Regions from separate parts of the Nocardioides aromaticivorans genome, predicted to be linked through region 2. Evidence: riboswitches for the same ligand, from Rfam matches in the RefSeq annotation. Region 2 holds a riboswitch; each other region holds the start of a gene.
What was found. A riboswitch is a leader RNA that binds a small molecule or an ion and turns the genes downstream of it on or off. The one in region 2 is predicted to bind glycine.
Positions count from the first base shown of each region.

Region 1: another riboswitch for glycine. It lies ahead of gcvP (aminomethyl-transferring glycine dehydrogenase); the one in region 2 lies ahead of gcvP (aminomethyl-transferring glycine dehydrogenase).
Region 3: another riboswitch for glycine. It lies ahead of gcvT (glycine cleavage system aminomethyltransferase GcvT); the one in region 2 lies ahead of gcvP (aminomethyl-transferring glycine dehydrogenase).

Region 1 is NZ_JACBZM010000001.1:4,552,874-4,563,276, forward strand. It holds gene gcvH (glycine cleavage system protein GcvH) at 1-139, shown strand, start outside; gene BJ993_RS21820 (FHA domain-containing protein) at 185-700, shown strand; gene ftsR (transcriptional regulator FtsR) at 703-1,434, shown strand; gene BJ993_RS21830 (bifunctional nuclease family protein) at 1,593-2,063, shown strand; gene BJ993_RS21835 (MerR family transcriptional regulator) at 2,237-2,836, shown strand; glycine riboswitch at 2,860-2,961, shown strand; gene gcvP (aminomethyl-transferring glycine dehydrogenase) at 3,041-5,869, shown strand; gene BJ993_RS21845 (serine hydrolase domain-containing protein) at 5,866-7,161, shown strand; gene BJ993_RS21850 (hypothetical protein) at 7,127-7,516, opposite strand; gene BJ993_RS21855 (hypothetical protein) at 7,486-7,914, opposite strand; gene BJ993_RS21860 (acyl-CoA thioesterase domain-containing protein) at 7,977-8,897, shown strand; gene BJ993_RS21865 (hypothetical protein) at 8,913-9,479, opposite strand; gene BJ993_RS21870 (DNA recombination protein RmuC) at 9,573-10,403, opposite strand, start outside.
Region 2 is NZ_JACBZM010000001.1:2,260,023-2,270,425, forward strand. It holds gene BJ993_RS10630 (glutamine synthetase family protein) at 1-800, shown strand, start outside; gene BJ993_RS10635 (APC family permease) at 916-2,391, shown strand; gene BJ993_RS10640 (alpha/beta fold hydrolase) at 2,405-3,358, shown strand; gene BJ993_RS10645 (FadR/GntR family transcriptional regulator) at 3,397-4,161, opposite strand; gene BJ993_RS10650 (gamma-glutamyl-gamma-aminobutyrate hydrolase family protein) at 4,133-4,915, opposite strand; gene BJ993_RS10655 (IclR family transcriptional regulator) at 4,947-5,762, opposite strand; gene BJ993_RS10660 (MarR family winged helix-turn-helix transcriptional regulator) at 5,854-6,345, opposite strand; glycine riboswitch at 6,723-6,820, shown strand; gene gcvP (aminomethyl-transferring glycine dehydrogenase) at 6,865-9,717, shown strand; gene gcvT (glycine cleavage system aminomethyltransferase GcvT) at 9,753-10,403, shown strand, end outside.
Region 3 is NZ_JACBZM010000001.1:2,548,148-2,558,550, forward strand. It holds gene BJ993_RS11980 (ABC transporter ATP-binding protein) at 1-538, shown strand, start outside; gene BJ993_RS11985 (DUF1214 domain-containing protein) at 541-1,848, shown strand; gene BJ993_RS11990 (DUF1254 domain-containing protein) at 1,845-3,203, shown strand; gene BJ993_RS11995 (DUF202 domain-containing protein) at 3,210-3,488, opposite strand; gene BJ993_RS12000 (YidH family protein) at 3,485-3,868, opposite strand; gene BJ993_RS12005 (zinc-binding dehydrogenase) at 3,858-4,838, opposite strand; gene BJ993_RS12010 (NADP-dependent oxidoreductase) at 4,898-5,929, shown strand; gene BJ993_RS12015 (SDR family NAD(P)-dependent oxidoreductase) at 5,975-6,742, shown strand; glycine riboswitch at 6,831-6,937, shown strand; glycine riboswitch at 6,938-7,030, shown strand; gene gcvT (glycine cleavage system aminomethyltransferase GcvT) at 7,076-8,206, shown strand; gene gcvH (glycine cleavage system protein GcvH) at 8,227-8,598, shown strand; gene BJ993_RS12030 (L-serine ammonia-lyase) at 8,623-9,993, shown strand; gene BJ993_RS12035 (LysR family transcriptional regulator) at 10,006-10,403, opposite strand, start outside.

The sequences.
Region 1 (10,403 bases), 2.3 Mb from region 2:
GGCCCTCGACGCCACGCCCGAGCTGGTGAACAACGACCCGTACGGCGCCGGCTGGCTCTTCGAGGTCGCGCCCGCTACGCCCGACGAGCTCGACGGACTTCTCGACGCGGCCGGATACGAGGCCCAGCTCGACGGCTGATCCGGTACGTTCGTAGTACCCGTTCCGGACCCAAGGAGTTTCCAGATGCCGTTCTGCACCGCCTGTGGCCGGCAGAACCCTGACGACGCCCGCTTCTGCTCGCAGTGCGGCACCCGTCTCGTCGAGGCGGACGCGACCGCGCCGGTCGCGACGGACTCGACCGCGACGATCCAGGCCGTCTTCCCCGCCGACCGCGTGGAGACCTCGGACCGGGCGCTCAGCGCCGTCGACGCGGCCGCCGTGGACGCCCTTCCCGTCGGGCACGCGCTGCTCGTCGTACAGAAGGGTCCGGGTGCCGGCAGCAGGTTCCTGCTCGACGCCGACGAGGTGAGCGCGGGCCGCCACCCCGAGAGCGGCATCTTCCTCGACGACGTGACCGTCTCGCGCCGCCACGCGGTCTTCCGCCGGTCGGGCGACTCGTTCACCGTCGAGGACGCGGGCAGCCTCAACGGCACCTACGTCAACCGCGACCGCATCGAGAAGGCGCAGCTCAAGGACAGTGACGAGGTCCAGGTGGGCAAGTACCGCCTGGTCTTCTTCGCGGGCCACGAGAGCCACTGACCGTGGTCGCTGCCGTCGCCCGCGGCGAGCGCGAGCCCCTGCTCAACATCGGGCAGGTGCTCGACCGACTGCGCACGGACTTCGAGGACATCAGCATCCCGAAGATCCGCTTCCTCGAGTCCGAGGGGCTGATCAAGCCGGAGCGCACCCCCGCGGGCTACCGCAAGTTCTCCGAGGCCGACATCGCGCGGCTGCGCTACATCCTGCGGATGCAGCGCGACCACTACCTGCCGCTCAAGGTCATCGGCGAGCACCTCGACGCGATGGACCGCGGCCTCGAGCCGCCCGCGCCGGAGCCGGTCGTCCCGACCGTGCCGACCGTCGCCATCGGCTCCGACGGCATGCCGGCACCGGAGTCCTTCCGTCGCAGCGACAAGCTGCGGCTATCGCGCAAGGAGCTCATCAAGGTGGCCGAGATCGACGAGGCCCTCCTCGCACAGCTGGAGGAGTTCGCCCTCATCACGCCGTCGGCGACCGGGCACTACGACACCGACGCGCTGGTGATTGCGCAGACCGCCAGCGAGCTGGCGGACTTCGGCATCGAGCCCCGCCACCTGCGCGGCTTCCGGGCGGCCGCCGACCGCGAGGTCGGGCTCATCCAGCAGGTCGTCGCCCCCCGCCGCGGCCGCGACGCCGGCGCCGCCGCGCGTGCCGAGGAGGCCGTGAGCGAGATCGCCGCCCTGTCCGTGCGGCTGCACGCCACCCTGGTCAAGGCGGGCCTGCGCCGGATCTGAGGGCCGGCGGGTCGCGGGGATCCGGCGAGGCCGCGGATTGGGCAGGAACTGCAGCTCCGGGCGTTGGATTGTTGCGGTTTGGTCCCAAACCGCAACACCTGCGCGACCCCCACGCAGCCACCACTCCCACCTCATCCCACCCCGAGTAGTGTTGAGGCATGCGCGAGGTGGATGTCCTGGGAGTCCGGGTGGAGATGCCGTCCAACCAGCCCATCGTGCTGCTGCGCGAGACCGTCGGGGACCGCTACGTGCCGATCTGGATCGGCGCCGTGGAGGCCACCGCGATCGCGTTCGCCCAGCAGGGCGTCGTCCCCCCTCGACCGCTGACGCACGACCTCATGAGGGACCTGCTCGCGGCGACCGGGGGAGAGCTGTCGGAGGTGCGGATCACCGACGTGAAGGACGGCGTCTTCTTCGCGACGCTGGTCCTGGCGTCGGGTGCCGAGGTGAGCGCGCGCCCGTCGGACTCGATCGCCCTCGCCCTTCGCACCGGTACGACGATCTACTGCTCGGAGGAGGTCCTGGCCGAGGCGGGGATCTCGGCGCCGGCCGAGGAGGAGGACGAGGTCGAGGCGTTCCGGGAGTTCCTGGACCACGTCTCGCCCGAGGACTTCGAAGCAGGACAGTGACGGGAGTTCCCTCAGCCTCAAGTTGAGGCTGAGGGTTTTTGACGACACGCCCGGCGACGTCTTTGACCGGCCCGTCATCGGCGCCGTACCTTGAAGAGTCGAATGACAGCCGTGCAATGCCTGCGCGACCACCCCTTGATCACCCACCTGATCGAACCCCTGCGGAGGACCCCGTGAACGAGCAGCAGCCCGAGAAGGTCGGTCAGGACACGGCCGCGGCGACCGCTGCCGCCGAGGAGCAGGGGCTGCTCTTCACCGACGACGTCTCCCCGCTGCCGAGCGACCTGGGCTACCGCGGTCCGACCGCGTGCAACGCGGCCGGCATCACCTACCGCCAGCTCGACTACTGGGCGCGCACCGGCCTGATCGAGCCGAGCGTGCGCGGTGCCAAGGGGTCCGGCTCGCAGCGCCTCTACAGCTTCCGCGACATCCTGATCCTCAAGATCATCAAGCGCCTGCTGGACGCCGGCATCTCGCTGCAGCAGATCCGTACGGCGGTCGGGCACCTGCGTGAGCGTGGCACCGACGACCTGACCCAGGTCACGCTCATGAGCGACGGCGCCTCGGTCTACGAGTGCACCAGCAACGACGAGGTCATCGACCTCCTGCAGGGCGGCCAGGGCGTGTTCGGCATCGCCATCGGCGGTGTCTGGCGCGAGATCGAGGGCACCCTCGCCCAGCTGCCGAGCGAGAGCGCCAGCGACACCGAGCAGGCCGAGGACGTGGCCGGCGACGAGCTCGCCGCGCGTCGCGCTGCGAGGAACGCCGGCTAGGCGTTGTAACCTGTAGCTGCTGTTCATCCCGCACGGGAGAGTCAGGACACGTCGCTGACGTGGGCCTGCGCCGAAGGGGCAATTCCTCCCCGGAACCTCTCAGGCGCCCGGACCGTGCGGAGCAGGCAACTCTGGAGGCGCAGCGACGCGCCGACAGAGGGGGAGGGCTCGATCCTTTTCGATCCCGAGGAAGCCTGCCTGCTGATGAGTGCCCCCTTCGTCAACCGCCACATCGGTCCCGACAACGACCAGGTCGCGACCATGCTCGACCGTCTCGGCTACGCGTCGATCGACGCGCTCATGGACGCGGCCGTGCCGAAGTCCATCCGGTCCGGCGAGGAGCTCGACCTGCCGGCGGCCGCCGACGAGGAGACCGCCGCCGCCGAGCTGCGCGCCCTGGCCGCGGCCAACGTCCCCGGTGAGCCGATGATCGGCCTGGGCTACCACGCGACCGTGACGCCCGCCGTGATCCGCCGCAACGTGCTCGAGGACCCGAGCTGGTACACCGCCTACACGCCGTACCAGCCGGAGATCTCGCAGGGCCGCCTTGAGGCGCTCATCAACTTCCAGACGATGGTCTCCGACCTGACCGGGCTGACCACCGCCGGCTCGTCCCTGCTGGACGAGGGTACGGCGGCTGCCGAGGCCGTCGCGCTGGCGTTCCGCGCGAACCGCAAGGCCTCGGGCCCGTTCGTCGTCGACGCGGACGCGCTGCCGCAGACCATCGACGTCGTGCGCACCCGCGCCGAGGGCATCGGGATCGAGATCGTGGTCGCCGACCTCACCGAGGGCCTGCCCGAGGGCGATGTCTCCGGCGTGCTGATCCAGTACCCCGGCGCCTCCGGCCGGATCGCCGACATCAAGCCGGTCATCGACGCGGTCCACGAGCGGGGCGGCCTCGCGGTCGTCGCCGCCGACCTGCTCGCGCTGACCCTGCTCGAGGCGCCCGGCACGCTCGGCGCCGACGTCGTGGTCGGCTCGGCCCAGCGCTTCGGCGTCCCGCTGTTCTACGGCGGCCCGCACGCCGGCTTCATCAGCGTCCGCGAGGGCCTCGAGCGCCAGCTGCCCGGGCGCCTGGTCGGCGTCTCGGTCGACGCCGAGGGACGCCCGGCGTACCGGCTCGCCCTGCAGACCCGCGAGCAGCACATCCGCCGCGACAAGGCGACGTCCAACATCTGCACCGCCCAGGTGCTGCTCGCCGTGACCGCCGGCATGTACGCCGTCTACCACGGTCCGCAGGGCCTGAAGGAGATTGCGGCCGACATCCACGGCCTCGCCCGCCGGGCCGCCGCGTCCCTCGAGGCCGCCGGCATCGAGGTCGTCAACGACACCTTCTTCGACACCCTCAACGTCCGCGTCCCCGGTCGTTCCGGTGCGGTCGTCACGGCCGCCCGTGAGGCCGGCATCCACCTGCGGCCGGTCGACGGCGACACCGTCGGCATCTCGTTCGGCGAGTCCGCCGGCGAGGCCACGCTCGCCGCCGTCCTCGGTGCCTTCGGGGTGACGGAGGTGTCGGCCGAGGGCGACGCCGGGCTGCCCGAGGACCTCGAGCGGACCACGGAGTTCCTGACCCACCCGGTCTTCAACACCCATCACAACGAGACCTCGATGCTGCGCTACCTCGCGCGGCTCTCGAACCGCGACTACGCGCTCGACCGCGGCATGATCCCGCTCGGCTCCTGCACGATGAAGCTCAACGCGACCACCGAGATGGAGCCCATCTCGCTCGCCGGCTTCGCCAACCTCCACCCGTTCGTCCCGGCCGCGGACGCCGACGGCTACCGCCAGCTGATCGAGCAGCTCGAGGGCTGGCTGGCCGAGGCCACCGGCTACGACCGCGTCTCCATCCAGCCGAACGCCGGCGCGCAGGGCGAGTTCGCGGGCATGCTCGCGATCCGCAACTACCACCGCGCCAACGGCCAGGGCCAGCGCGACGTCTGCCTTATCCCGTCGTCCGCCCACGGCACCAACCCCGCCTCGGCCGTCATGGTCGGGATGAAGGTCGTCGTCGTGAAGGCGACCGACGACGGCACCGTCGACCTCGAGGACCTGCGGGCCAAGTGCGAGCAGTACTCCGAGACGCTCGCCGCGATCATGGTGACCTACCCGTCGACGCACGGCGTCTACGAGGAGACCATCACCGAGCTGTGCGACATCGTCCACGAGCACGGCGGCCAGGTGTACGTCGACGGCGCGAACTTCAACGCGCTGCTCGGCTACGCGCAGCCCGGCAAGTTCGGCGGCGACGTCTCGCACCTCAACCTGCACAAGACGTTCTGCATCCCGCACGGTGGCGGCGGCCCGGGCGTGGGCCCGGTCGCGGTGCGCGCGCACCTGGCGCCGTACCTCCCGACGCACCCGCTGCACCCCGACGCCGACCGGCGCGAGGGCACCGGTGCGATCAGCGCCGCGCCGTTCGGCTCCGCCGGCATCCTGCCGATCTCGTGGGCCTACATCCGGATGATGGGCGCTGAGGGCCTCACCCGTGCGACCGCGGTCGCGGTTCTGTCCGCCAACTACGTCGCGGCCCGACTGGGCGAGCACTTCCCGGTGCTCTACCGAGGCGAGTCCGGGCTGGTCGCCCACGAGTGCATCCTCGACCTGCGCGGCATCACCGCAGCGACGGGCGTCTCGGTCGACGACGTCGCCAAGCGGCTCATCGACTACGGCTTCCACGCCCCGACGATGTCGTTCCCGGTCGCGGGCACGCTGATGGTCGAGCCGACGGAGTCCGAGGACCTCACCGAGCTCGACCGGTTCTGCGACGCGATGATCGCGATCAAGGGCGAGATCGACCGGGTCGCCGCGGGGGAGTGGGACGTCGACGCGTCGCCGCTGCACCACGCCCCGCACACCGCCCGCGCGCTGGTCGGCGAGTGGGACCGTGCCTACTCCCGCGAGGTCGGCGTCTTCCCGGCGGGCCTCGCCGGCGCGGCCGACAAGTACTGGCCGCCGGTCGCCCGGATCGACCAGGCCTACGGCGACCGCAACCTGGTGTGCGCGTGCCCGCCGATGGACGCCTACGCCGAATGACCGTGTACGACGACCGGCTGGCCGCGCTCCAGGGCGCGGGCCGGCTGCCTTCGGTCGTGGCGGGCGTGGCGCGCGGGGGCGAGCCGGTCTGGTCCGGCTGCTCCTCGGCGCTGCCCGGGGTCGGCGTCGACTCCGCCTACCGGATCGGCTCGATCACCAAGACCCTGACGGCGGTCCTCGTCCTGCAGCTGCGGGACGAGGGCCTGCTCGACCTCGCCGACCCGGTGGGGCGATTCCTGCCCGAGTGCGGGTACCCCGACGCCACGCTGCGCGAGCTCCTCGCGCACACGGGCGGGCTGCAGAGCGAGCCGGTCGGACCGTGGTGGGAGCGCGTGGACGGCGGCGGTGTCGCCGAGCTGCTCGCCGCCAACGACGGATCCGGGCGGGTGGCTGCGGCGGGGGAGTACTACCACTACTCGAACCTCGGCTTCGCGCTGCTGGGCGAGGTCGTGGCCCGGCTGCGCGGCGCACCCTGGTGGGAGGTCGTCCAGCAGCGGCTGCTCGTCCCGCTCGGGATGGGCGCGACGTCGTACCACCCTCCTGCGGAGCACGCGCCCGGCCGCAGCGTCGACCACTTCGCCCACACCCTGAGCGCCGAGCCGCACACCGACACGGGCGCCATGGCGCCCGCCGGACAGCTGTGGAGCACGGTCGCGGACCTGCTGCGGTGGGCCGACTTCCTGGCCTCCGGCCATCGCGACGTGCTCTCCGCGTCCACGCTGGCGGAGATGGCGGCGCCGGTCGCTCCGGCCGACGCCTACGGGCTCGGCCTCCGCGTGCTCCACGTCGGCGGACGGACGATGGTCGGCCACACCGGCTCGATGCCGGGCTTCCAGGCCTCGCTCTTCGTCGACCGGGACACCCGTGACGCCGTCGTCGCGCTCGCCAACGCGACGACCGGCCTGCGGCCCGAGCAGGTGCCGGCGACGCTGCTCGGTGACGTCGCGGCGCCGGTGGCGCAGCCGTGGTTCCCCTCGCTGCCGCCCCTGCCGGGCGAGGTGGCCGAGCTGCTCGGGCTGTGGTTCTGGGGCAACACGGGCTTCGCCTTCGAGTGGACCGGCGGTGAGCTGGTGGCCCGCGACCTGCGCACGGCCGAGCTCCACGAGCGCTTCGTCGACGTCGACGGCGCCTTCGTCGGGGCCGAGGGCTACCACCGCGGCGAACGGCTGCTGGTCCGGCGCGATGCCGACACGGGCGCGGTTCGCAGCCTGGAGTGCGCGACGTTCGTCTACACCCGCACGCCGTACGACCCGGCGGTCACGATCCCCGGGGGCCATCCGGGAAGGCCGTGACCACGGACGCGAGCCCGACCGCCACGCTGAGCGCGACCACGGCCCACGCCCAGCCGGGCAGCAGGTGCGGGAAGCGGGCGAGCAGCACGACCGGCACGACGAGGTGGACCGTCACCGTGCCGATCCACGGCCACGGCGAGCGCCGCGCCACCAGCGCCGCCGCCCCCAGCGGCAACGGCGCGAGGACCACCCAGCCGAGCGCGACCGCGAGGACCAGCCCGCCGTGGGCCGCGAGCCAGGTCGCGAGCGACCAGGGGTCGACGCCTGCGCCCGCCCACGCCGCGGCCGAGGTCGCGACGGCGACGACGATGACGGCGGAGCGGGTCAGCTGATCGGGTCGAAGCCGGAGATGCACGAGCGTCCGTCCCGCTCCTCGACGTGCACGACCGCGGCGATCTCGGCGTCGGTGTAGGGCTCCTCGTCGCTGGTCACCCGGACCGTGAACGATCCCTCGGTGTCGCCCTCGACGTCGGAGATCTCGTAGGTCGCGTCGGGGTCGTCCTCGCCGGTCTCGTCACGCACCGTCTCGATCAGCTTCTCGAGGTCGGCGCGGTCCTTCCCGGACGGCGCCTCGCAGAGCAGGTCGATCCCGTCGTCCACCTCGAGGTCCTCCGCGGCGTCGACCGCGGCGTCGGCGACCTCCTCGACGCTGGTCGGGTCACCGCCGGAGGCGACGACGAGCGCGGTCACGCTGCCGGCGAGGAGCAGCACGAGGGCGACGGCTCCGGCGACGATCCATCCCAGTCTGGTCATGCGGGCACCCTGCCCCGGGAGCCCGCTGCTCACACCCAGGGGCCAGCGGGCATGATGGGGCCATGAACGAGAACACGTTCTATGAACCGGGGACGAGCGCGTCTCCGCCGCAGGCCGGGCAGCAAGCTGCCGGAGACGGCTCTCGCCGCGCTGCCGTCCAGTTCGCCTGGTTCCGCGACGAGGGTGACGCGCTGGTCCCGCTGCCGCTGGCGCAGAGCCTCTGGCGCTCGGACCAGATGCACGGGGTCGCCGTCAGCGGCCTGCTGGCGCGTGCCCTCGAGAAGGCCGTGGACGACGCCGGGCGCAGCGAGCTCGTCCCGGCTCGCTACCACGTCGACCTCTTCCGCCCGGCCCGGATGATCCCGACGACGGCACGAGCGACGGTGGTCAGGGAAGGTCCCCGGCTGCTGCTGGCCGACGCCGTGGTCGAGCAGGAGGGCGAGGTCGTCGCCCGGGCGAGCGGCACCTTCCTCCAGCCGTCGTCCTCGCCCGACGGGGCGGTGTGGACCTCGCCGGAGGAGCGGCCGTCGCCGCCGCCGCTGGAGCTGGCTCCCCTCGACGTCGAGCACCACGTCCCGATCTTCGCGAGCGACGCCCCGTGGTCGGACAACTTCGGCGACCACCAGAACGGTGGCCGGCACCAGACCTGGCACATCGCCGTCCCGATCGTGGAGGGCGAGGAGTGCACCCCGTTCCAGGCCGTGGCCTCGGTCGCCGACGCCACCAGCATGGTCACCAACTGGGGTGCGGGCGGCGTGGAGTACATCAACACCGACATCGACCTGGCGCTCTCGCGCCGGCCCACCGGCATCTCGATCGGTCTGCGCGCCACCGACCACGTCGCCCACGCAGGCATCGCGGCCGGCACCGCCGAGGTCTTCGACCGCGAGGGCTCGCTCGGGACGGCGACGGTCACCTCGCTGGCCAACACCCGCCGGACGGTCGACCTGTCCGGCGGGGTCAGCCTCGAGGGCAGCGCCTGAGCGCTGTCGGGTCCGTCAGTCGGACGTCAGCACGATGTAGAAGCGCTTGCGGGCGCCCGGCTGGGTGACCGTTCCGTCGCTGTTGCGCGGGCTCACCACGAAGTGCCGGGTGTTGTTGGTGCCGGCCGGCGCGCAGGCGACGACACCGGCCAGGCCGCACACGGTCGCGGCGATCTCCCCGGAGAACTCCGGGTTGGCGTCGGGAGCCGCGGCGCGGCCGTTGGTGATCCCGTCGGCGTTCTGGTCGACCTGGTTCTGCAGGGCGATGGTGGCGACGAGGCCGTTGTCGCGCACGTCCTCGCCCGCGTCGATGTAGACGTTGCCGGCCGCCCGGAGCGAGTTGTCGCCGGTCGTCGAGGTGTTGGGCAGCGTCGGGTACGCCGCAGCGATCGTGAAGCCGCCCGACTGGGCCTCGATCTCGCCGTTGGCGTTGACGAGCAGCCAGCGCTCCTGGCCCGGGCGGCCGGACTCGGCCGGGTTCGACGGCCCCTGCTGGGCCATCGCCCAGGACGTGCCGCCGACGGACAGGGCCAGTGCCGCGGCCGCGACGACGAACGTGGGTGTGGACGAGATGACGCGCATGGGAACCTCCGGAGCGAGAGTGGGCTGTCACCCACGCTTCGGCGCCGGAGGTCGCACGGATGGCGACCGGCGGGTAAAGCTTCCCGGGCCCGCTCAGCCGGCCTGGGCGTCGTCGACGACCTCGCCGTCGGCGACGTCGAAGTCGAACGTCAGCTCCTCACGGTCGAGGTCGGCGATCGCGGCGAACTCGCCGCTGGTCAGCGCGCGCGGCACGTCCTCGACCTCCTTGGGGGCCGGGATCGTGGCGACCGGGTCGGCCGCGTTGAGCTTGCGCGCAGCCGGCAGCACCGAGCGCTCGAGGGAGCCGGTGAAGGCGTTGTAATCCTTCACGCTGCGCTGGAGCGAGCGACCGAGCTTGTCGACGTGCTCGGCGAGCTTGAGGATGCGGCGGTAGAGGACCTGGCCGAGCTCGAAGAGCACCTGCGCGTCCTCGGTGAGGGCCTCCTGCTTCCAGGTGAAGGCCACCGTCTTCAGCATGCTCCACAGGTTCGTCGGGGTGGCCAGCACGATGCCCTGGCCGAAGGCGTGCTCCATCAGCGACGGGTCGACGTCGAGCGCGGCGTTGAGCAGCTGCTCGTTGGGGATGAACGCGACCGTGAACTCCGGGCTGACCGGGAGGCCGGTCCAGTAGCCCTTCTGCGCGAGCACGTCGACGTGGCCGCGGACCTTGCGGGCGTGGTCCTCGAGCAGCCGCTGACGGGTCTCCGGCTCGAGGCCCTCCCGCTGGGCGTCCATGAACGAGTTGTAGGGGACCTTGGCGTCGATCGCCATCTGCTTGCCGCCGGGCAGGTTGATCACCATGTCGGGGCGGCGCGCACCCGAGTCGGCCTCGACGGAGTGCTGGACGTCGAAGTCGACCCGGTTGAGCAGGCCGGCCGTCTCGACGAGGGTGCGGAGCTGCGTCTCGCCCCAGGCGCCGCGGAC
Region 2 (10,403 bases):
TCGAGAAGGCCTGCGGTGACATGGGGATCCGGATCGAGGCCATCATGGCCGAGGGCGGTCCGTCGCAGTTCGAGCTGAACCTCACCCCTCAGCCGGCGCTACGTGCTGCTGACGAGGGTTTCCTCTTCAAGTTCGCAGTCAAGCGGGTCGCGGCGGAACTGGGCTACTTCGCATCGTTCATGCCGAAGTTCGGTCCCGGTGAGTTCGGCTCGAGCCTGCACGTCCACCAGTCGCTGTGGTCGGGTGAGCGCAATGCGTTCTACGACGCCTCCCGGCCGGACGGGCTGTCCGTCGTCGCGAGGCAGTACATCGCGGGGATGACGAAGACCCTCCGCGAGTTCACCGCTATGTACGCGCCCTACATCACCTCGTACAAGCGCTTCGAGGCCGACAGCGCGGCGGGCAGCCAGGTCGCCTGGGCCGTCGGCAACCGAACGACGGCCATCCGCGCGATTCGCGGCCCCGAGGGGGCGACCCGGGTGGAGAACCGCACACCCGGGTCGGACGGCAACCCGTACCTCGTGCTCGCCGCGATGCTCGCTGGTGGCCTGTGGGGTATCGAGAACGATCTCGATCCCGGAGAGGCCTACGCCGGGAACGCCTACGCCGACGAGCACGTCGAGTCCGTGCCGCGCTCGCTGCAGGAGGCGACCGAGCTCTTCGCGCAGAGCGAGGTGGCCAACAAGATGCTTGGCGAAGAGGCGGTCTCGTACTACGCCGAGACCCGCCGCTGGGAGGTCGAGCAGTTCAACAGCGCGGTCACCGACTGGGAGCTGAACCGCTACATCGGCAACGCCTGACCCGACCGTGGGCGACCGCCGCGCCGCCCCTGTGGGTCCGCATGTCCTCATCCACGACCACATCGCCTCCCGGAGGCTGGCGGCTCGGACCGCTCCGGAGATCAGGAGTCCGCAAATGTCTCAGCAGGTCCAGGGCAACAGTTCCCTGAAGGAAGGATCCCTGGGGGTCCTCGGAATCGTCTTCTTCGTCGTGGCTGCCGCAGCGCCACTGGCGGCTTCGGTGGCCACCGCGCCCGTCGTCTTCGGCTTCGGAGGCGTCGGTGCGCCGCTCGCCTACCTGATCGTGGGCGTGGTGCTGCTGCTGTTCTCGGTGGGATATGCCTACATGAGCGGCAAGGTGACGAGCGCTGCCGGCCTGGCGGCCTACGTCGAGGTGGCGTTGGGCAAGAGGGCTGCCTCTGCGTGCGCGTTCGTGGCCGTCCTCTCCTACGGCGTCTTCGTCATGGGCCTGTACGGCGGGTTCGGCTTCTTCGCGAGCTTCGCCCTCGACTCGACGCTGGGGATCTCGGCTGACTGGTTCGTCTGCGCGACGCTGGCCTGGCTTCTCGTGGGTTTCATGGGCCACCGCGCCGTGGACCTCAACATGCGGGTGCTCGGCGTGCTGATCGTCCTCGAGATCTCCGTCCTCTTCTTCTTCGATGTCGCGACCGTCGGCAAGGGCGGTGAGGACGGCATCTCGTTCGCCGGGTTCGATCCGTCGGCCATCAGCGGCGGTACCGGCTTCGGCATCGCACTCCTCTTCGCCGCGGTGGCGTTCCTCGGCTTCGAGGCCACCGCCATCTACGGTGAGGAGGCGCGCTCTCCCCGCCGGACAGTAGCCGTCGCGACCTACGGGGCGGTGGTGCTGATCACGGTCTTCTACGCCTTGACGATGTGGTCCTTCGGCAACGCCTACGGCAACGACAAGGTGCTCGACCAGGCGGCTTCGAATCCGGGTGGGTTCGTACTCGAGGTGATGCCGGTGTACCTGGGAGCGTGGAGTACCGACGTGCTCACCGTGCTGGTCCTGACGAGCTACTTCGCAGCCCTGCTCGCCCTCCACAACACCCTGTCGCGATACGTGATGTCGCTGGGGCGTGCGGGTGGACTGCCCTCCCTGCTGGGCGCCACCCATAAGCGGTTCAAGTCGCCGAGCAACGCCAGCGTCGCCGTCTCGGTGGTCACCGCGGTCGGTGTGGTGGGCTTTGCAGTCGGCGGTGCGGACCCCTTTCTGCAGCTGTTCGCATGGCTCAGCGGTCTGGGCACCTTGGGCATCTTCGTGCTCCAGGCGAGTGCGACCGTGGCAGTCGTCGTCCACGGGCGACGCAGCGGCGAAGGCTCCGCGTGGCAGACGCTGATTGCGCCAGTGGCTGCCTTCGTCGGCATCTGCGTGATCGTCGTGCTGGCTCTGCGCAACTGGTCGCTCCTGTCCGGAGCGACGGGCGGCCTGTCCAGCATGCTGCCCTGGCTCATTCCGGCCGCCGCCCTCGCGGGGGCTCTCATGGCCACTCTCCGGGCTGACCGGGTCGGGAGCCTGAACCCCGAGCGCACCGACGCCGACGCTGTTGAAACCGACAGCGCTGAGGCGACGACACCCATCAACGACAAGTGAGGATCCCGTTGCGATGACCAACACCTTCCAGCTCTCCGCCGCCGTCCACTGCCGACCGCTTTCCGCTTGGCCCCGGCTCAGCGTCGAGCTGCTCGGGACCCAGACGAGGTTCGTGCAGGGCGCGCGTTGGCGGCACCGCGTCATCGAGAGTGGCGACGCAGACGGCGAGCCGCTCATCCTGATCCATGGAGTCGGCGGTCACGCGGAGTCGTTCGCCCGGAACATGCACGGCCTGGCCCGGCAGGGCTTTCATGTCTACAGCATCGACGCGCTCTACCACGGGTTCAGCGACAAGCAGCCCTACGACGACGACAAGCGCTATGTCCACCAGGTCGAGGCCGTGGTCGACCTGATCGATGCCTTGGGCCATGACACGGTCCACATCGAGGGTGAGTCGATGGGAGCCACCATCGCCTTCCACTTCGGGCTGAGCCACCCTGAGCGCACCCGCAAGGTGGTGCTCAACACCGGATTCGGACACGTCAAGCTGAACAAGTCGGACTTCAAGCCCGTGAAGGGCGACATGGGGGAGCTTGCCCGCCTCTCTCGCGAGGTCGTCGTCGACCCGAACGCTGCGGCCATGCGCAAGCGGCTGGAGTGGGTCGTCGCCGAACCGGAGTCGATGACCGACGAGATGGTCGAGATCCGGCTGGCGCTCTACTCGGATCCCCTCATCAACGACTCCATGCGGAAGGTCTTCCGGCTGGACAAGGACTGGAGCTGGGACCTGCCCTACTCGGAGGAGGACCTGGTCGACTACCGGCCGGAGACACTGGTGCTGTGGACCGAGCACAACCCGGGCGATGGTCCCGACTACGGCGAGTACATCGCAAGCATTCTGCCGAACGGCAAGTTCTACTGCATCGACGGCGCGGGGCACTGGCCGCAGTGGGAGCGCCCTGAGGAGCACGACGCCGTGCTCACCGAGTTCCTGTTGGGACGGGCCTACCAGCCTTCAGGCTCCTGACCCCGGACACCACGCACGGCCTGCCGGCCGGTCGCCTGTCATCGTGACAGGTGGCCGGCCGACTCAATTGCGCTCGACACGTCATCGAAAGTCGCATGCAGGTGGTCGCGCATCCGCTGGGCTGCCCTGTTGCCGTCGCCGGCGCGAACCGCAGCCAGGATGCCGTGGTGCTCCTCGTGGCTTCGCGCGATCGTCCCAGGAAGGATGAGCGGCTCACTTGCCGGCGTGAACAGCTCACCCCGCGCAGTCTCCATCAGCCGGTGGAGCCGGGGTGAGCCGGCCGCGCGAGCGAGCAGCCCGTGGAACCGGCTGTCGGACTCACGGAACTGACGGGGCGTCAGCCGGTCACCGTCGACGTCGATCGCCTCGGCGAGCTGCTGCAGGTCCTCGGCCGTTCTCCGTTCGGCAGCCAACCACGCGATGTGCGACTCGACAGCCGTGCGCACGTCGATGATCTCGCGCAGCAGGGAGCCGTCGTCAGCCATTTGCGCGAGCCAACGTGCGTAGGGCTGTGCGAGCTCGGTGACGAACGTTCCTCCTTCGACGCCGCGACGAACCTCGACGTAGCCCTCCGCGCGAAGGCGGCTCAGTGCCTCGCGAAGGGTGGACCGGGACACCGCGAACATCTCGCTCAGACGTCGCTCGGCGGGCAGCCGGTCCCCTGGACGCAGCTGCCCGCCGTGGACCATGGCCCGGATGCGGGCGTGGACGTCGTCCGTGGACGTGCGGACCGCCTCGCCGTGGCGGTGCCAGTGCGAGTCGGTGTCGATCAGCTCATCCGGCGGCGTGGAGGGAGTGCTCACTCAGGTCAGTTCCTCGGGTCCTGTCGACGGCCCGCTCGACGAGCCAGTCGAACAAGGGATCACCGCCGAACATCTCGGGGTGCCACTGTACGGCGACGACGTCGGCGTCGGGCATCTCGATGCCCTCCACCACCCCGTCCAGAGCTCGCGCCGAGACCACGACGCCCTCGCCGGGGGTCAGGACCGCCTGGTGGTGGTAGCTGTTCACGGAGATCCGGGCACCGAGGACGCGGGAGAGCTCGCTGTCCTCGGTGACGTTCACCATCTGCGGCCGGTGGTTCCCGGGATAGCCGTAGAAGGAGTGGGACTGCCCGTCGGAGGCCGAGAGATGGGGGACGAGCGTGCCGCCACGAGCCACGTTGATGAGCTGGCAGCCCCGACAGATTCCGAGCACCGGGATGCCCTTCACTAGAGCGGCTTCGAACAGCCCGATCTCGAACGCGTCGCGCCCGGGGTCCATCACCGTCGCGAACTCGGTGGGGATGCCGCCGTAGCGTCCCGGGTCGACGTCCTCCCCGCCCGCGAGGACCAGTGCGTCGAGTCGGTCGACGACTGCTACGGGGTCGGCTTCCCGCGTGAGCAGCACGGGCGTGCCGCCGGCACCGGCGACGCTGCGGATGTAGGGGGAGAGGAAGACCTCGATCGGCTCCTGGCCGACGAACGCGGGCAGCCGGCCGACCTCGTGGCCGTACCGGTACTGGCCGGTGACGCCGATCAACGGTTGGGGGAGCGAAGGTGGGGTCCGCAGGTTCACGGGCGTCCTTTCGATGGTTCGGATGCGGAGGTCACGTGCCGGTGGCGATCAGGTCGACGTCCGGCCCGGCCTTCCGGGAGACCTGGACCGCGGCGTTGCGAACGGCGCTCGCGATGGCGTCGATCTTCAGGGTTCGTGCGGAGCCCGCTACCGAGATGGCGGCCACCGCCCGACCGGACGGGCCGAGGATGGGGGCGGCCACGCAGACGAGACCCTCCCGGCACTCCTCGCGGTCGAACGCCACCCCTTCCTGGCGCGCAGCCTCGAGCTGACGGAGGAACATGCCCGGCAGCGCGATCGATCGCGTCGTCGTCGGCCGGAGTCCACCGTCGAGGACGCGCTTGACGGCCGTCCGGTCCGACCGGGACAGGATGGCCTTTCCGAGGCCGGAGGTGTGTGCGTTCAGCCTGCTGCCCACGCGCGACGGTGTCGAGGTGGAGCGGTGCCCGTAGATCTTGTCGAGGTAGACCACGTCGGTGCCGTCGAGGACGCCGAGGTGGACGTTCTCGTGCGTGAGCTCGTAGAGCTCGGAGAGGTACGGCAGCGCGACCTCGCGCAGGACGCCCGCTCCGCCGCGCAGGGCCACTGCTCCGAGGCGGAGCATCGGAGCGCACAGGTACCAGTCCATGCCGTCCCGGTCGACGAGCCCAGCGTCGCGCAGCACACCGAGCAGGCGATGGGCCGTCGACTTCGGAACGCCGGCGATGTGCGCGAGTTCGGTGAGGGTCGCGCCGCCTGCGGCGTCGCCGAACGCGGTCAGGAGCGAGATCGCCTTGCCGACAGACCCGCCGTCAGGAGTGCTGTGCTCAAGAGTGGGGACTGATACGTCTAATGGTCGTGCCCTCATACCAATACCGTACGCCGTTGATGTGTGCTGCGCCACCCCCAACTTCGGAACCGGTGCCACAGAGGCGCGGGGCCAGCCAGGAAGTGGCCGGTCAGGCGCCGGCACGTGTCGTGGCTGGCGTGTCGACGTGGCCCTCGACGGCGTCGAGCATGTCGCGCAGGGTGCGGGTGAGCGCGCTGACCTTGCGGCCGGAGAGCTGACTGATGATCGCGGACTCGACGGCGTGGAACTCGGGATGGACCTGCTCCGTCAGCGCGGTGCCCTTGTCGGTCAGGCGGAGCCGGACCAGGCGACGGTCCCGCTGGTCGCCCTCCCGGAGGAGCAGCCCTCGGCCCTCGAGGGTCTTCACTACCCCGGTCAGCGTGGCCTTCGAGACGTCGGCGCACTCGGCGACGTGTCGGGTCTCGACGCCGTCCGAGTTCCACACGACGGCGAGGACGATGAACCCGGTCCAGGTCAGGTCGTATCGGCGCAGGACGCGGTTGGTGAGCTCGGAGCGGACTGCGTTGGCCACTCGGAAGAGGTCGGACAACGGGCTGGCGGCAGCGAAGTCAAAGGGCGAGTTGCCGACCTGGCCGTTCATGCGGGCTCAGTTTCCGCGGGCGGTCGGAAGGGGCATCTGGCCATCCAAGTCCGGGCGTCGGGAGCTGGGAAGCGTGACGTTCCACGCCCCAGAACCGCGCGGGTTTCGGTGGAGACCGGACGAGGCGGACCGCACGTGGCGTTCCGCGGTCCGGCACAGCGTCCTGGCCACGGCGGGCCGGGCCGTGCTCCAGTGGGTGTTGCCAGACAGTCGGTGCCGGGCGTGACGAGGCTCGGCTACGGTGTGGGCGACGTACAACTGAACACCGGCCGTTCGAAGCCGAAGCAGGAGAGCCCCCGTCTGGCCTGATGGGTCGGGACGGGGCGCCGTAGGAGCAACTCTCCCCGAGAAACTCTCAGGCCCCATCACTGCTCGCGCGAGGCAACTCTGGAAAGTCAGGACCCGTGTCCTGCGCCCACGGTGCAAGCCGCTCGTCGCGGTGAAGCTCTCAGGCACCCATGACAGAGCGGGGAGGCAAGCGAAGCAGGGTGCAGTGCACCCTCGACGACGGGAGCCTCCGTGTCCTCGAACGACCCCACCCCTTTCGGGACCCCCTTCAGCGAGCGCCACATCGGCAGCGACGCTGCCGCGCAGGCGAAGATGCTGGCCGAGATCGGCTACTCGAGCCTCGACGACCTGATGGCCGCAGCGGTGCCGGCCGGCATCGTGTCGCCGGAGCCGCTCCGGCTCCCGCCCGCGGCCAGCGAGGCCGAGGCGCTCGCAGAGCTGGCCGCGCTGGCGGGCCGCAACGACGTCGGCGTGGCGATGATCGGCTGCGGCTACCACCCGACCATCACGCCCCCGGTGATCCGCCGCAACCTGCTGGAGGCGCCGGCCTGGTACACGGCGTACACGCCCTACCAGCCGGAGATCAGCCAGGGTCGGCTCGAGGCCCTGCTCAACTTCCAGACCGTCGTCGGCGACCTCACCGGCCTGCCGACGGCCAACGCCTCGCTGCTCGACGAGGCCACGGCCGTGGTCGAGGCGATCCTGCTGATGCGCCGAGCGTCGCGGTCGAAGTCCCCGCGGGTGCTCGTCGACGCGGACACGTTGCCGCAGACGCTCGCCGTCATCGGCACCCGCGCCGAGGCGGTCGGGCTCGAGGTCGAGCTCGTGGACCTGGACGGGCCGCTCCCGGAGGGCGACTTCTTCGGCCTGCTGGCGTCGTACCCCGGCTGCTCGGGGGAGGTCCGCGACCTGCGCCCGCTCGCCGACGACGCACATGGCCGGGGCGCCGCGGTGGCGGTCACCTGCGACCCGCTCGCGCTGACCCTGCTCACGCCGCCCGGCGAGATCGGCGCCGACATCGCGGTCGGGTCGACGCAGCGGCTCGGCGTCCCGATGTTCTACGGCGGCCCGCACGCCGCCTTCATCGCCGTGCGCGAGGGCCTCGAGCGGCACCTGCCGGGCCGCCTCGTCGGTGTCTCGATCGACGCGTCCGGACAGCCGGCGTACCGCCTCGCGCTGCAGACCCGCGAGCAGCACATCCGCCGCGACAAGGCGACGTCGAACATCTGCACCGCGCAGGTGCTGCTGGCGATCACCGCCGGGATGTACGCCGTTTACCACGGGCCCGACGGCCTGCGCCGGATCGCCGGCCAGGTTCACGCCCGCACCGCCGAGATCGCCTCCGAGCTGGAGGTGCGCGGCGTGCGGCGGGTCAACCGGCACTTCTTCGACACCGTCGTCGTCGAGGTCGCGGACGCCGTTGCCGTCGTCGCCCGCGCCCGCGCCGCCGGCATCCTGCTGCGCCCGGTCGACGCCACGCACGTCGGCATCACCTGCTCCGAGATCACCACCGCCGAGCACGTCGCGACCGTCGTCGACGCCGTCGAGCCCCGGACCGACGGTGGCGTCATGGTCCAGGTGGGCACCGGGATCCCCGCGGCGCTGCGTCGTACCTCCGCCTTCCTCGAGCACCCGGTCTTCCACCGGCACCGCTCCGAGACCGCGATGCTGCGCTACCTGCGGGCGCTCTCCGACAAGGACTACGCGCTGGACCGCGGCATGATCCCGCTCGGCTCCTGCACGATGAAGCTCAACGCCACCGCGGAGATGGAGCCCATCTCGTGGCCCGGCTTCGCCGACATGCACCCGCTCGCCCCGCTCGAGGACGTCGCCGGCTACCGCGTGCTCGTCGAGCAGCTCGAGGAGTGGCTGGCCGAGATCACCGGGTACGCCGCCGTGTCGATCCAGCCCAACGCGGGCTCGCAGGGCGAGCTCGCCGGCCTGCTCGCGATCCGCGCGTACCACCACGACCGTGGTGAGGCGCGGCGCGACGTCTGCCTGATCCCGTCCAGCGCGCACGGCACCAACGCCGCCTCCGCGGTGCTCGCCGGCTTCCGGGTCGTCGTGGTGGCCTCCCGCGAGGACGGAACCGTCGACCTCGACGACCTGGCCGCGAAGTGCGCCGAGCACACCGACCGGCTCGCCGCGGTGATGGTCACCTACCCCTCCACCCACGGCGTCTACGAGACCGGCATCACCGACCTCTGCGACCTGGTGCACCGCCACGGCGGCCAGGTGTACGTCGACGGTGCCAACCTCAACGCCCTCGTCGGCATCGCCCGGCCGGGCACGTTCGGCGGCGACGTCTCGCACCTGAACCTGCACAAGACCTTCGCCATCCCGCACGGCGGGGGCGGCCCGGGGGTCGGCCCGGTCGCGGTCGCGGCCCACCTGGCGCCGTACCTGCCGAGCCACCCGCTGCACCCGGTCCCGGAGCAGCGCGTGGGCATCGGCCCGATCAGCGCGGCGCCGTACGGTTCGGCGGGCGTCCTGCCGATCGCGTGGGCCTACGTGCGGATGATGGGCGCCGACGGCCTGCGCCGCGCGACCCAGACCGCGGTGCTGGGGGCGAACTACCTCGCGCACCGGCTCGCGCCTCACTTCCCGCTGCTCTACACCGCGGAGAACGGCCTGGTCGCGCACGAGTGCATCGTCGACCTGCGCCCGCTCACCGCCGAGACCGGCGTGAGCGTCGACGACGTCGCGAAGCGGCTCATCGACCACGGCTTCCACGCGCCGACCATGAGCTTCCCCGTCCCGGGCACGCTGATGATCGAGCCCACCGAGTCCGAGGACCTCGCCGAGCTCGACCGGTTCGTCGCGGCGATGGTCGCGATCCGCGGCGAGATCGACGCCGTCGCCGCCGGCCGCTGGAGCGCGGAGGACAGCCCGCTGCGGCACGCCCCGCACACGGCCGCCTGCCTCGTCGAGGAGTGGACGGCGCCGTACACGCGCGAGGAGGCGGTCTTCCCGTCCGGCACCCCCGCGGGCAAGTACTGGCCGCCGGTTCGCCGCATCGAGCAGGCCTACGGCGACCGGAACCTCGTCTGCTCGTGCCCGCCGATCTCCGACTTCGAGAACTGACCACCCCACCCACGCCACCACCTAGGAGCACTGCCGTGTCCTCTCGAACCACCCCGCTGCACGAGGTCCATGCCGGCCTGGGGGCGAGCTTCACCGACTTCGCCGGCTGGCAGATGCCGGTCCGCTACAGCTCGGAGCTCGCCGAGCACCGCGCCGTCCGCACGACCGCGGGACTCTTCGACCTCACCCACATGGGCGAGATCGAGCTGACCGGGCCGGGCGCCGGCGCCGCGCTCGACCACGCCCTCGTCGGCCGCCCGTCGGCGATCGGCGTCGGCCGGGCGCGCTACTCGATGATCTGCGCCGAGGACGGCGGCATCATCGACGACCTCGTCGTCTACCGCCTGGCCGACGAGCACTACCTCGTCGTCGCCAACGCCAGCAACGTCGCCGTCGTCGCGCCGGAGATCGCCGCCCGGGCCGAGGGGTACGACGTCACGGTCCGCGACACGTCCGCCGACTGGGCGCTGCTGGCGGTCCAGGGGCCCGCGTCCGCCGCGATCATCGCCGCGCTGACCGAGCTCGACGTGCCGTCGCTGAAGTACTACGCCATCGACGCCGGCACGGTCGCTGCCGCTGACGGCGCGGTCGAGGTCCTCCTCGCGCGCACCGGCTACACCGGCGAGGACGGCTTCGAGGTCTACTGCCGCCCGGCCGACGCCCCCGCCGTCTGGGCCGCTCTGGCG
Region 3 (10,403 bases), 290 kb from region 2:
GACCCACGACCAGTCCGAGGCCTTCGCGCTCGGCGACAAGATCGCCATCATGCGGGCCGGCCGGATCGAGCAGCTCGGGACGCCGGTCGAGGTCTTCGACAACCCGGCCACCGACTACGTCGCGGAGTTCATCGGCATGTCGAACCGGCTGGAGCTCGTCCGGACCGCGACGGGCTGGCAGAGCGCCGACGGCGTGGAGATGTCCATCCAGCGCAGCCTTCCCGACTCTCCCGCGCTGATCGCACGGATCTGGCCGGACGACGTCCGCCTGCACCGGTCGGCCACCGAGGCGCCGGCCGATGCCGTGCGGCTCGAGGCCACACTGCTCGCCTCCGAGTTCGGTGGCCGCCACTACGACGTCACGGTGGCCGCCGGAGCCGAGCAGTTCCGGCTGCGTGCTGACGCGGCCTCCCACGGGGCGTGGCTGCGCAGCGCGCACGAGGGCGAGCCCGTCGTCATCAGCTTCCGGCCCGAGGCGATGCAGGTGTACCCGGGCGGAGCGGCGACCGGGTCGCGCGAGCTGATCGCTGCCTCGTGAGCGTGGCCCCGGACGACGTACGACGGTCCGCAGCCCGGCTTCAGGTGTGGGCCTACCCGCTGGTGCTCGCGCAGCGGCTGCGGTTCAACTTCACCCTCCCCGGCGATCCCCTCGCGCCGCGGCCCGCCGTGTCGGCCGGCGCTCCAATCGGCCGGTTCGGGCACGCGCGGGCCCTCGCCGACCCCGATCTCCGGGTCGGGGTGGCGCCGAACGTCGACACCCTCTACTCCGTGGCGTGGCTGGACCTCGCCCGCGGGCCGCACGCGGTCCAGCTGCCGACCGTGGGCGATCGGTACTTCAGCCTCCAGGTGGGCAAGTCCGACACCACGAGCCCGGTCGTCATCAGCGGCCGGACCCACCCCGGGCAGCCGCCGCACGTCGTGGTGGAACCCGGGGAGCCGGAGGTGGTGGACCACGGTGACCTGGTGCGGGTGGCGACGCGGGACCGGTGGCTGACGCTCGTCGGTCGGACGGCGGTCGATCCGGACAGCGACGAGGACCTCCGTGCCGCGCACGCCGTGCAGGACCGCCTGGTGGTCTCGAGCCAAGGCAGTCCGCATGCGGGGACGGTCGTGGACGACGTCGACGTCCGGCTCGCCGCCGTCGCCCGGGAACGTGAGGTCTTCGAGCCCGGCGCCTTCGCCTCCGCCGTGCTCCGGGTGCTCGACACCGGGGGTGAGTCGATCGAGAGCCGCGGACTGGAGCGACTGCTCGCGGACGTGGGGATCGACGAGCTCGCCCGGAATCGTGCCGCGCCGGCTGTCGTGTCCGCTGTCGCCGACGGCCTCCGGGACGGCCATCGGGCGATCGAGCAACGGGTTCGCACTCTCGGCCGGACCGCCGCCGGCTGGGCGACCAACGAGACCGTGGCCTCCTTCGGCGACGACCACCTGCTCCGTGCGGCGGTGGCGCACGCCCAGATCTACGTGAATCCACCCGAGGAGGCGAGCTATCCGGTGTGCGAGGTCGACGCCGAGGGACGGCAGCTCGACGGCAGTGTCGCCCGGTATCGGGTCCGGCTCCCCGCCGGTTCCCCGCCGGCCGCGGCCTTCTGGTCCCTGACGATGTACCACGCCGCGGGAAATCTCGTTGCCAACGACCTCGGGCGGTACGCCGTCGGAGATCGCACCCCCGGCCTGGTGCGGTCCGACGACGGATCGCTGGAGGTCGACATCAGTGCTGGCCCGCCGCCGCGAGGGGTGAGCAACTGGCTTCCGGCGCCAGAGGGCCCGTTCCGGCTCATGCTGCGCCTGTACTGGCCGCTCGAGGCGTCGTGGCGTCCTCCGGCGGTGATGCGGGTGCCGGCGTGACGGGGTACGCCGCCCTCGACGTCGGAGACGTCGACCAGCGGCAGGTCTCCACGCGTGCGGACCTCGTGCCGAGGGACGGCACAGCGCGGCGTTCCGTGGCCCACGCGGCAGCCTTCGATGCGGTGGTCTACGGGCTCCCGGCCGCCTACCAGTACGCCCAGATGTGCCGGCAGTACGCCGAGACCGGTGTCCCCACCGGCCAGTTCGTCCACGAGCGGCGCCTCGCCGCTCCCGGGTTCGCCGCCTTCCGGGTGCCGAACGTGGACACCCTGTACTCGAACGCGTGGCTCGACCTGCGGGAGGGGCCCGTGGCGATCGACCTGCCCGACTTCGGGGATCGCTACTTCACGCTGAACCTGCTCGACGCGTTCGGCAACGCCTCCAACATCAGCCGGCGGACCGTCGGACCGGCACGCGAGGTCTGGTTGGTCGCGCCGGGTGACGACGCCGGCGTGCCGGACGACGCCGTCCGGCTCCGTGTCGCCTCCCGCCTGATGTGGGTGCTGATGCGGATCCAGGTCCGGGGGGACGACCTTGCCGAGATCCACCGGCTCCAGGACTCGGTGCTCCTGCGTCCGGTCCGGGGCGGCCGTGGCGTCGCCGCGGGTGCGACGAGCGTGGTCGGGGAGGTCGTCGACCCCGACGCCGTCGTCACCGACTGGGAGGCCTTCTTCCACGCGATGGACGGTGCCCTCCGTCTCGGCGGGGTGCCCGCGGACGAGACGGCGCTCGTCCGTCGCTTCGCGGTGCTGGGGTTGGCGGGGACCGCTGCGTTCCGACCCGGGCTCCTGGACGAGGAGACGCGGGCGGGGGCCGCGAGCGGGTTCGCCGCGGCCATGGGTGTCATCGACGCCTGCCGGCCGCAGCTCGGAGAACCGGTGCCGACCGGCTGGACGAAGGTCTGCGACAAGGGCGCCCACGGCGCCAACTTCCTCAGCCGGGCGGTCATGAACCACGTCGGTCTCGCCGCCAACGTCGTCGAGGAGAACACCTCGTTCAACACCTACGTGGACGGCGAGGGACGGCCCCTCGGCGGGGCGGCGGGCGGCTACCTGCTGACGATGGAGCGTCCGCCGCCGGCGGGGGCGTTCTGGAGCGTCACCCTGTACGACGACAGCGGATTCCTCGTGCCGAGCGCCATCGATCGCTCCTCGGTCGGCAGCGCCACGCCGGGCCTCCTGCTGGACGTCGACGGCTCGGTCACCGTCTCCATCAGCGCCGAGGACCCCGGTGTCGGGGCGAACTGGCTCCCGGCGCCACGCGGGCGCTTCTTCCTGGTGCTGCGCATCTACGAGCCGCTCGCGGACGCGCTCAGTGGCGCCTGGCTGCCCGGTCCGGTGCGTCCCGTGGCGTGAGGGCTATCAGCCGCGAACGACGGTGACCAACGCGCAGGCGGCGATCATGACGGCGGTGAGTGACTGGGCCGCCAGGCGCACCCCGGTCGAGTCCCGCAGCAGGGGAGCGGCTCCGGTCGAGGCCGCCAGTGCGACGGCCGCCAGCAGGACCGGCCCGATGGGCGCGGAGGGGGCGGTCAGGTGGAGCAGAGCCAGCGTTGCGGCGCCGGTGCTGAGCATCGTCCGCGTGCCGGCGAGGCGGGTGCGCTCCGCCTGGAGGCCCGGATCCCGTGGAGGGTCGCTCACCGCACCAGCACCAGGAACGCGGCGGTCGTGGCCACGGCCACCAGGACGGCGCAGGCGGCGGCCCCGGCCCGGAACCCGGGGAGCGGCTCGCCTCTCCGAATGGCACGTTCGCCCGCACTCCAGCGTGCCCACGCCAGGACTGCGCCCGCTCCGCCCAGCGCCACCAGAGCCCCGGCGACTGCCTGGACGACCGGCCGGGGATAGCCCGTCGCGAAGGCGTCGAGCGCGACGGCACCGGCCACCAGGGCCATCGACGTCCGCAGCCACGCGAGGAACGTCCGCTCGTTCGCGAGGGAGAATCGGTAGTCGGGCTCGGCGCCGGTGCCGTAGACGCGGGCGGGCCACCGCTGTCGTCGTGCCGGCCCGGACTCAGCGCCCATCGTGCTGCCCGCCCTCGAACACGACGACCAGCCGCCCCCGTACGTCGCCGGCGCGCAGGCGCTCGATCCCGCGCGGGACGTCGTCGAAGCCGATCCGCTCGACGGTCGGTGCCAGCGCGCCGCTGGCCAGGTGCTGGTAGACCGCGGCGATGTCGTCGCGGGTGCCGCCCGACGAGCCGTGGATCCGTGCCTTCTGGTGGATGACGTCGGCGGTGGTCAGCGTGGTGTGCTCGGCGCCCAGGCCGACCATCACGACGTCGCCGCCGACGCGGATCGCCTGCACGGCCGCCTCGGTGGTCGTGCCGAAGCCCGCGAAGTCGATGACGACGTCGAGGCCGAGGCCGCGCAGGTCCTCGGCCCGCTCGTGGAGCCCGGCGAGGCCCCATCCGGCCGCGAGGGAGCGTGCCGCCGTACTCGTGTCGGCTCCGTGGACCTCGGCGCCGAGGTGGACGGCGAGCTGGGCGCCGAGCTGGCCGAGGCCCCCGAGGCCGATGACGCCGACGCGGCTGCCCGCGCGGACGCCGCCGACCACCGCGACCGCGTGGTACGACGTCATGCCGGCGTCGGTGCCGGTGGCGGCGAGCTCGTCGCTCAGCCCGTCGGGCACCGCGACGAGGTCACCGGCCGGGGCCAGGTGGTGGCTCGCGTAGCCGCCGTCGCGGCTGTAGCCGGGAACGGTGCTGCCCTGCGGATGGACGCCGACCCGCTGGCCCGTCGTCCAGCCGGTGACATCCGTGCCGACGGCGACGACCTCGCCGGCGATCTCGTGCCCGAGGGTGATCGGGTTGCGCGTGATGTTCACGGCCCATGAGGGCTCGTCGAGCTCGCCCACGTCCGAGTGGCACATGCCAGCAGCGCGCACGCGCACCAACACCTCGTCGGGACCGGGAGCGGGCACCGGGACCTCGTGGAGCTGGAGCGGACGTCCGGTCCCGGTCCAGCGCCAAGCCGACATCATCGGAGTCTTCATAAACTGAATTTAGTTCAGTACAGTCGCGGGTGTCCACACACCGAGTGCCGAGGAGAGACATGAAGAGCCGTGCGCTGCAGGTCGCTGCCCACCCGCGGGGCGAGGTCGGGCCCGAGCACTTCGAGGTCGTCCCCGTCGAGCTCCCCGACCCCGACCAGCTCGCCGCAGGCTCGGTGCTGGTCCGCAACACCTGGACCTCCGTCGACCCCGGGATGAGGCTCCGGCTGCGTCCCGCGGCACCCGACGGCTACTTCACCGCCTTCGACCTGCACGCGCCGATGGACGGCGTCCTCACGATCGGTGAGGTCGTCGCGTCCCGGGCCGACGGGTTCGAGCCGGGCGACGTCGTCTGGCACTCCCTGGGCTGGCGGGAGCACGCCGTGGTGCGCGCGGGCGAGAGCGCCATGAACGGCGTCGGGACGCTGCGCGTGCTCGACCCGGGCGACGCGCCGCACCAGCACTTCCTCGGGCCGCTCGGGCCGATGGGCCTGACGGCGTACGCCGGCCTCGCGGTCGTCGACGGCCTCAGCGGCGGGCGGGTCCTGTGGGTGTCGGCGGCCGCCGGAGCCGTCGGCTCCCTGGTCGTCCAGATCGCCCGCAACCTCGGCCACCGGGTGGTCGCGAGCGCCGGATCGGACGAGAAGGTCGCCTGGCTGCGCGACGACCTGGGCGTCGCGGCGTTCAACCACCGGTCCGAGCCGTTGGGGGAGGCGCTGGCACGCCTGGCCCCCGAGGGCATCGACCTGTACTTCGACAACGTCGGCGGCGAGCACCTCGAGGCGGCGCTCGACGCGATGACCATGCACGGGCGCATCGCCCTGTGCGGCTCGATCTCGGACTACGAGTCGGAGCCCACCGGTCCGCGCAACATCTTCCTCGCGACCGCCAAGCACCTGACGCTGTCCGGCTTCCGCGGCAGCCTGCACCTCGACCTGCTCGAGGAGATGCAGCAACGGATGGCCGGCTGGATCCGCGACGGCCGGCTGGTCGCACCCGAGACCGTCTACGACGGCCTCGAGCAGGCCCCGCGCGCGATGGCGGACATGCTCGCGGGCCGCACGACCGGCAAGACGCTGGTCCGCCTCGGCTGAGTCGACCTCGACCGGCCGCCACCACCAACGAGAGGAAGCACCACCATGGGTCGTTTCGACGGGCGAGTCGCCGTCATCACCGGAGCAGCGCGCGGGATCGGGTTCGGCACCGCCACCCGGTTCGCCGAGGAGGGCGCGTCGGTCGCGATCGTCGACCTCGACGAGACCGCGGCCGCCGAGGCCGCCGCGAAGCTGCCGCTCACCGAGGGTGCGAAGGCCATCGGCGTGGGCGCCAACGTCTCCGACGGCGCGTCGGTCGACGCCGCCATCGAGCGGGTCGTCACCGAGCTGGGTGGGATCCACGTCCTGGTGAACAACGCGGGCATCACCCGCGACAACCTCCTGTTCAAGATGACCGAGGAGGACTGGGACCTGGTGATGGGGGTGCACCTCAAGGGTGCGTTCTTGATGACCAAGGCCGCGCAGAAGCACTTCGTGGAGCAGAAGTACGGCAAGGTCGTGAACATCTCCTCGATCTCGGCGCTGGGCAACCGGGGGCAGGCCAACTACTCGGCCGCGAAGATGGGCGTGCAGGGCTTCACCCGCACCCTGGGCATCGAGCTGGGCCCGTTCGGGATCAACGTCAACGCGGTCGCGCCGGGCTTCATCGCGACCGAGATGACCGACGCCACCGCGGCCCGGCTGAAGATGGACGTCGACGAGTTCCGCCGCCTCAACGCCGACGCCGTCCCGGTCAGGCGGGTCGGTCAGCCGGACGACATCGCGGCCGCGGTCACCTTCCTGTCGGCCGACGAGTCGTCGTACGTCACTGGCCAGACGCTCTACGTCGACGGCGGCGCCAGCATCGGCTGACGCAGGCGTGCCGTCCGCGCCGGAGGGGAATGGGACCCGGGCGGCCACGACCTGTAGCCTCGCCGCACACAACTCCACACCGGCCGTTCGAAGCCGCAGCAGGAGAGACCCCGCCTGACCCGATGGGTCGCGACGGGGCGCCGTAGGAGCAACTCTCCCCGAGAAACTCTCAGGCCCCATCACTGCGCGGCGAGGCAACTCTGGAAAGACAGGACCCATGTCCTGCGCCCACGGTGCAAGCCGCTCGTCGCGGTGAAGCTCTCAGGCACCCATGACAGAGCGGGGAGGCAGACCAGCAGGGTGCCGTGCACCCTCGACCCCGGGAGCCTCCGCATGGCAACGAACGACCCCACCCCGCGCACCACCCCGCTGCACGCGGTCCACACCGCACTGGGCGCCAACTTCACGGACTTCGCCGGCTGGCAGATGCCGGTCCGCTACAGCTCGGAGCTCGCCGAGCACCGGGCCGTGCGCACGACGGCGGGCCTCTTCGACCTCACCCACATGGGCGAGATCGAGCTGACCGGCCCGGGTGCCGGCGCCGCGCTCGACCACGCCCTCGTCGGTCGTCCGTCGGCGATCGGCGTCGGCCGCGCCCGCTACTCGATGATCTGCGCCGAGGACGGCGGGATCATCGACGACCTCGTCGTCTACCGCCTCGCCGAGGAGCACTACCTCGTCGTCGCGAACGCCAGCAATGTCGCCGTCGTCGCCCCCGAGGTGGCCGCCGGCGCCGACGGGTACGACGTCGAGGTCCGCGACACGTCGGAGGAGTGGGCGCTGCTGGCGGTCCAGGGCCCGGCGTCGGCCGCGATCGTCGCGGAGCTGACCGAGCTCGACGTGCCGTCGCTGAGGTACTACGCCATCGACGCCGGCACGGTCGCTGCCCCTGACGGCGCAGTCGAGGTGCTGCTCGCGCGGACGGGCTACACCGGCGAGGACGGCTTCGAGGTCTACTGCCGGCCGTCCGACGCGGAGGCCGTCTGGGCCGCGCTGCAGCAGGCGGGGGAGCCGCACGGCCTCGTCCCCGCGGGCCTCGCCTGCCGCGACACGCTGCGCCTGGAGGCGGGGATGCCGCTCTACGGCCACGAGCTGAGCCGCGACACGACGCCGTACGAGGCCAACCTGGGCCGGGTCGTCGTCCTCGACAAGCCGGACGGCTTCGTCGGGCACGAGGCGCTCGCGAAGCGCAAGGAGCAGGGCCCGGAGCGCGTGCTCGTCGGGCTGGTCTCCACCGGCCGCCGCTCGCCGCGCGCGGGCTACCCGGTCGTCGACCCGGCCACCGGCGCCGAGGTCGGCGAGGTCACCAGCGGCGCGCCGTCGCCGACGCTGGAGAAGCCGGTCGCGATGGCCTACGTGCCGCCGCACCTCGCGGCGCCCGGCACCCGGGTCTCCGTCTTGCTGCGCGGCTCCCTCGAGGACGCCGACGTCGTCGAGCTCCCCTTCTACACCCGCAACCGCTGACCCACCTCGAGGAGAAGACGATGAGCAACCCCACGAACCTCCAGTACTCCGCCGAGCACGAGTGGGTCGCCCTCGACGGCGACACCGCGCGTGTCGGCGTGACGGCCTACGCCGCCGACGCTCTCGGCGACATCGTGTACGTCGACCTGCCGGCCGTCGGCGACACCGTCACCGCGGGCCAGACCTGCGGCGAGCTCGAGTCCACCAAGTCCGTCAGCGACCTCTACTCGCCGGTGACCGGCGAGGTCGTCGAGGTCAACGAGGACGTCGACGGCGACCCGAGCCTGGTCAACAGCGACCCCTTCGGCCGCGGCTGGCTCCTCGTCGTCAAGGTGACCGCCACCGTCGACCTGCTCGACGCTGCCGCGTACGACGCGCTGCTCGAGGCCTGAGGTGCTCGAGCGGGAGGTCGCGTCGTGCCCCTGAGCACCTTCGACCTCTACTCCATCGGCATCGGTCCGTCGTCGTCACACACGGTGGGGCCGATGCGCGCCGCGAAGACCTTCGTCGACGGCCTCGTCCACGACAGGCTCCTCGATGCGACCGTACGGGTGAAGGCCGAGCTGTTCGGGTCGCTGGGGGCGACCGGGCACGGCCACGGCTCGGAGGGCGCCGTCGTGCTCGGGCTCGAGGGGGAGCTGCCGGCGACCGTGGACGTCGCCGCCGCGCGCGGCCGGCTCGACGTCGTACGACGCGACGGGGCGATCGACCTCGCCGGCAGGCGGACCGTCCGCTTCGACGCCGCCGAGGACCTCGTGCTGCACCGGCGCCGCTCGCTGCCCGCGCACCCGAACGGGATGACCTTCACGGCGTACGGCATCGAGGGTGCCTTCCGCGAGCGGACCTACTACTCGGTCGGCGGTGGGTTCGTCGTCGACGAGGACGCGGTCGGTGCCGACCGCGTGGTGGTGGACCGGACGGAGGTCCGGTACCCCTTCACCACCGGCGCCCAGCTGCTCGCCATCTGCGAGGAGACCGGGCTGCGGGTCAGCGACGTGATGCTCGCCAACGAGCTGTCGTGGCGCAGCGAGGACGAGGTGCGCGCCGGGCTGCTGGAGATCTGGGCGGTCATGCAGGAGTGCGTCCGCGCCGGCTGCAGCGCCGAGGGCCTGCTCCCCGGCGGGCTGAAGGTGCCGCGCCGCGCGCCGGGCCTGCACGCCGACCTCTGCGCCCGGGCCGAGGGCGGCGACCCGCTCGACGTCATCGACTGGGTCAACCTGTTCGCGCTCGCGGTGAACGAGGAGAACGCCTCGGGTGGTCGCGTCGTCACCGCGCCCACCAACGGCGCGGCGGGGATCATCCCGGCGGTGCTGCACTACTACGTGCGCTTCGTCCGGGGCGCGGACGACGACGGGGTGGTGCGCTTCCTGCTCACCGCCGCCGCCGTCGGGATCCTGTTCAAGGAGAACGCCTCGATCTCGGGCGCCGAGGTCGGCTGCCAGGGCGAGGTCGGGTCGGCCTGCGCGATGGCCGCCGGTGCGCTGTGCGAGGTGCTCGGCGGGACGCCGACCCAGGTCGAGAACGCCGCCGAGGTGGGCATCGAGCACAACCTCGGGTTGACCTGCGACCCGATCGGCGGGCTGGTGCAGATCCCCTGCATCGAGCGCAACGCGATCGCCTCGGTGAAGGCGATCAACGCCGCCCGGTTGGCGATCAACGGGACCGGCCACCACAAGGTGTCGCTGGACAAGGCGATCAGGACCATGCGCGACACCGGTCGCGACATGCACGTGAAGTACAAGGAGACCTCGCGCGGAGGTCTCGCCGTCAATGTCATCGAGTGCTGACGAGGCGAGGCACTACCCGGCCAGCGGCGGGTACCGCTCGCTGCAGAACGCCTCCAGCCGCTCGGCCAGCCCGGCCAGCACGGTCGCCGCGTGGTGCCGGGGATCCCAGGCCGCGACGAGGGTGAGGGTCAGTGGCGCGCCCGCGTCGTCGAGGACGAGGGTGCGCTCGAGGTCGAAGCGCGGGTCGTCGGAGACGACGGCGATGCCGCGGCCGGCGGCGGCCAGGGCCTGCGCGACCTGGGGGTTGCTGCAGGCGATCACCTCGGAGGCCGCCGCACCGGCGCGGGCGAGCGCCTCGTCGAGCAGGGTGCGCGGTCGGGCACCGGGCTCGAGCGTGATCAGCCGCTCGTCGGCGAGCTCGGCGACGGGTACGGCGGACCGGCCGGCGTACGGGTGGTCGGCGCGGACGT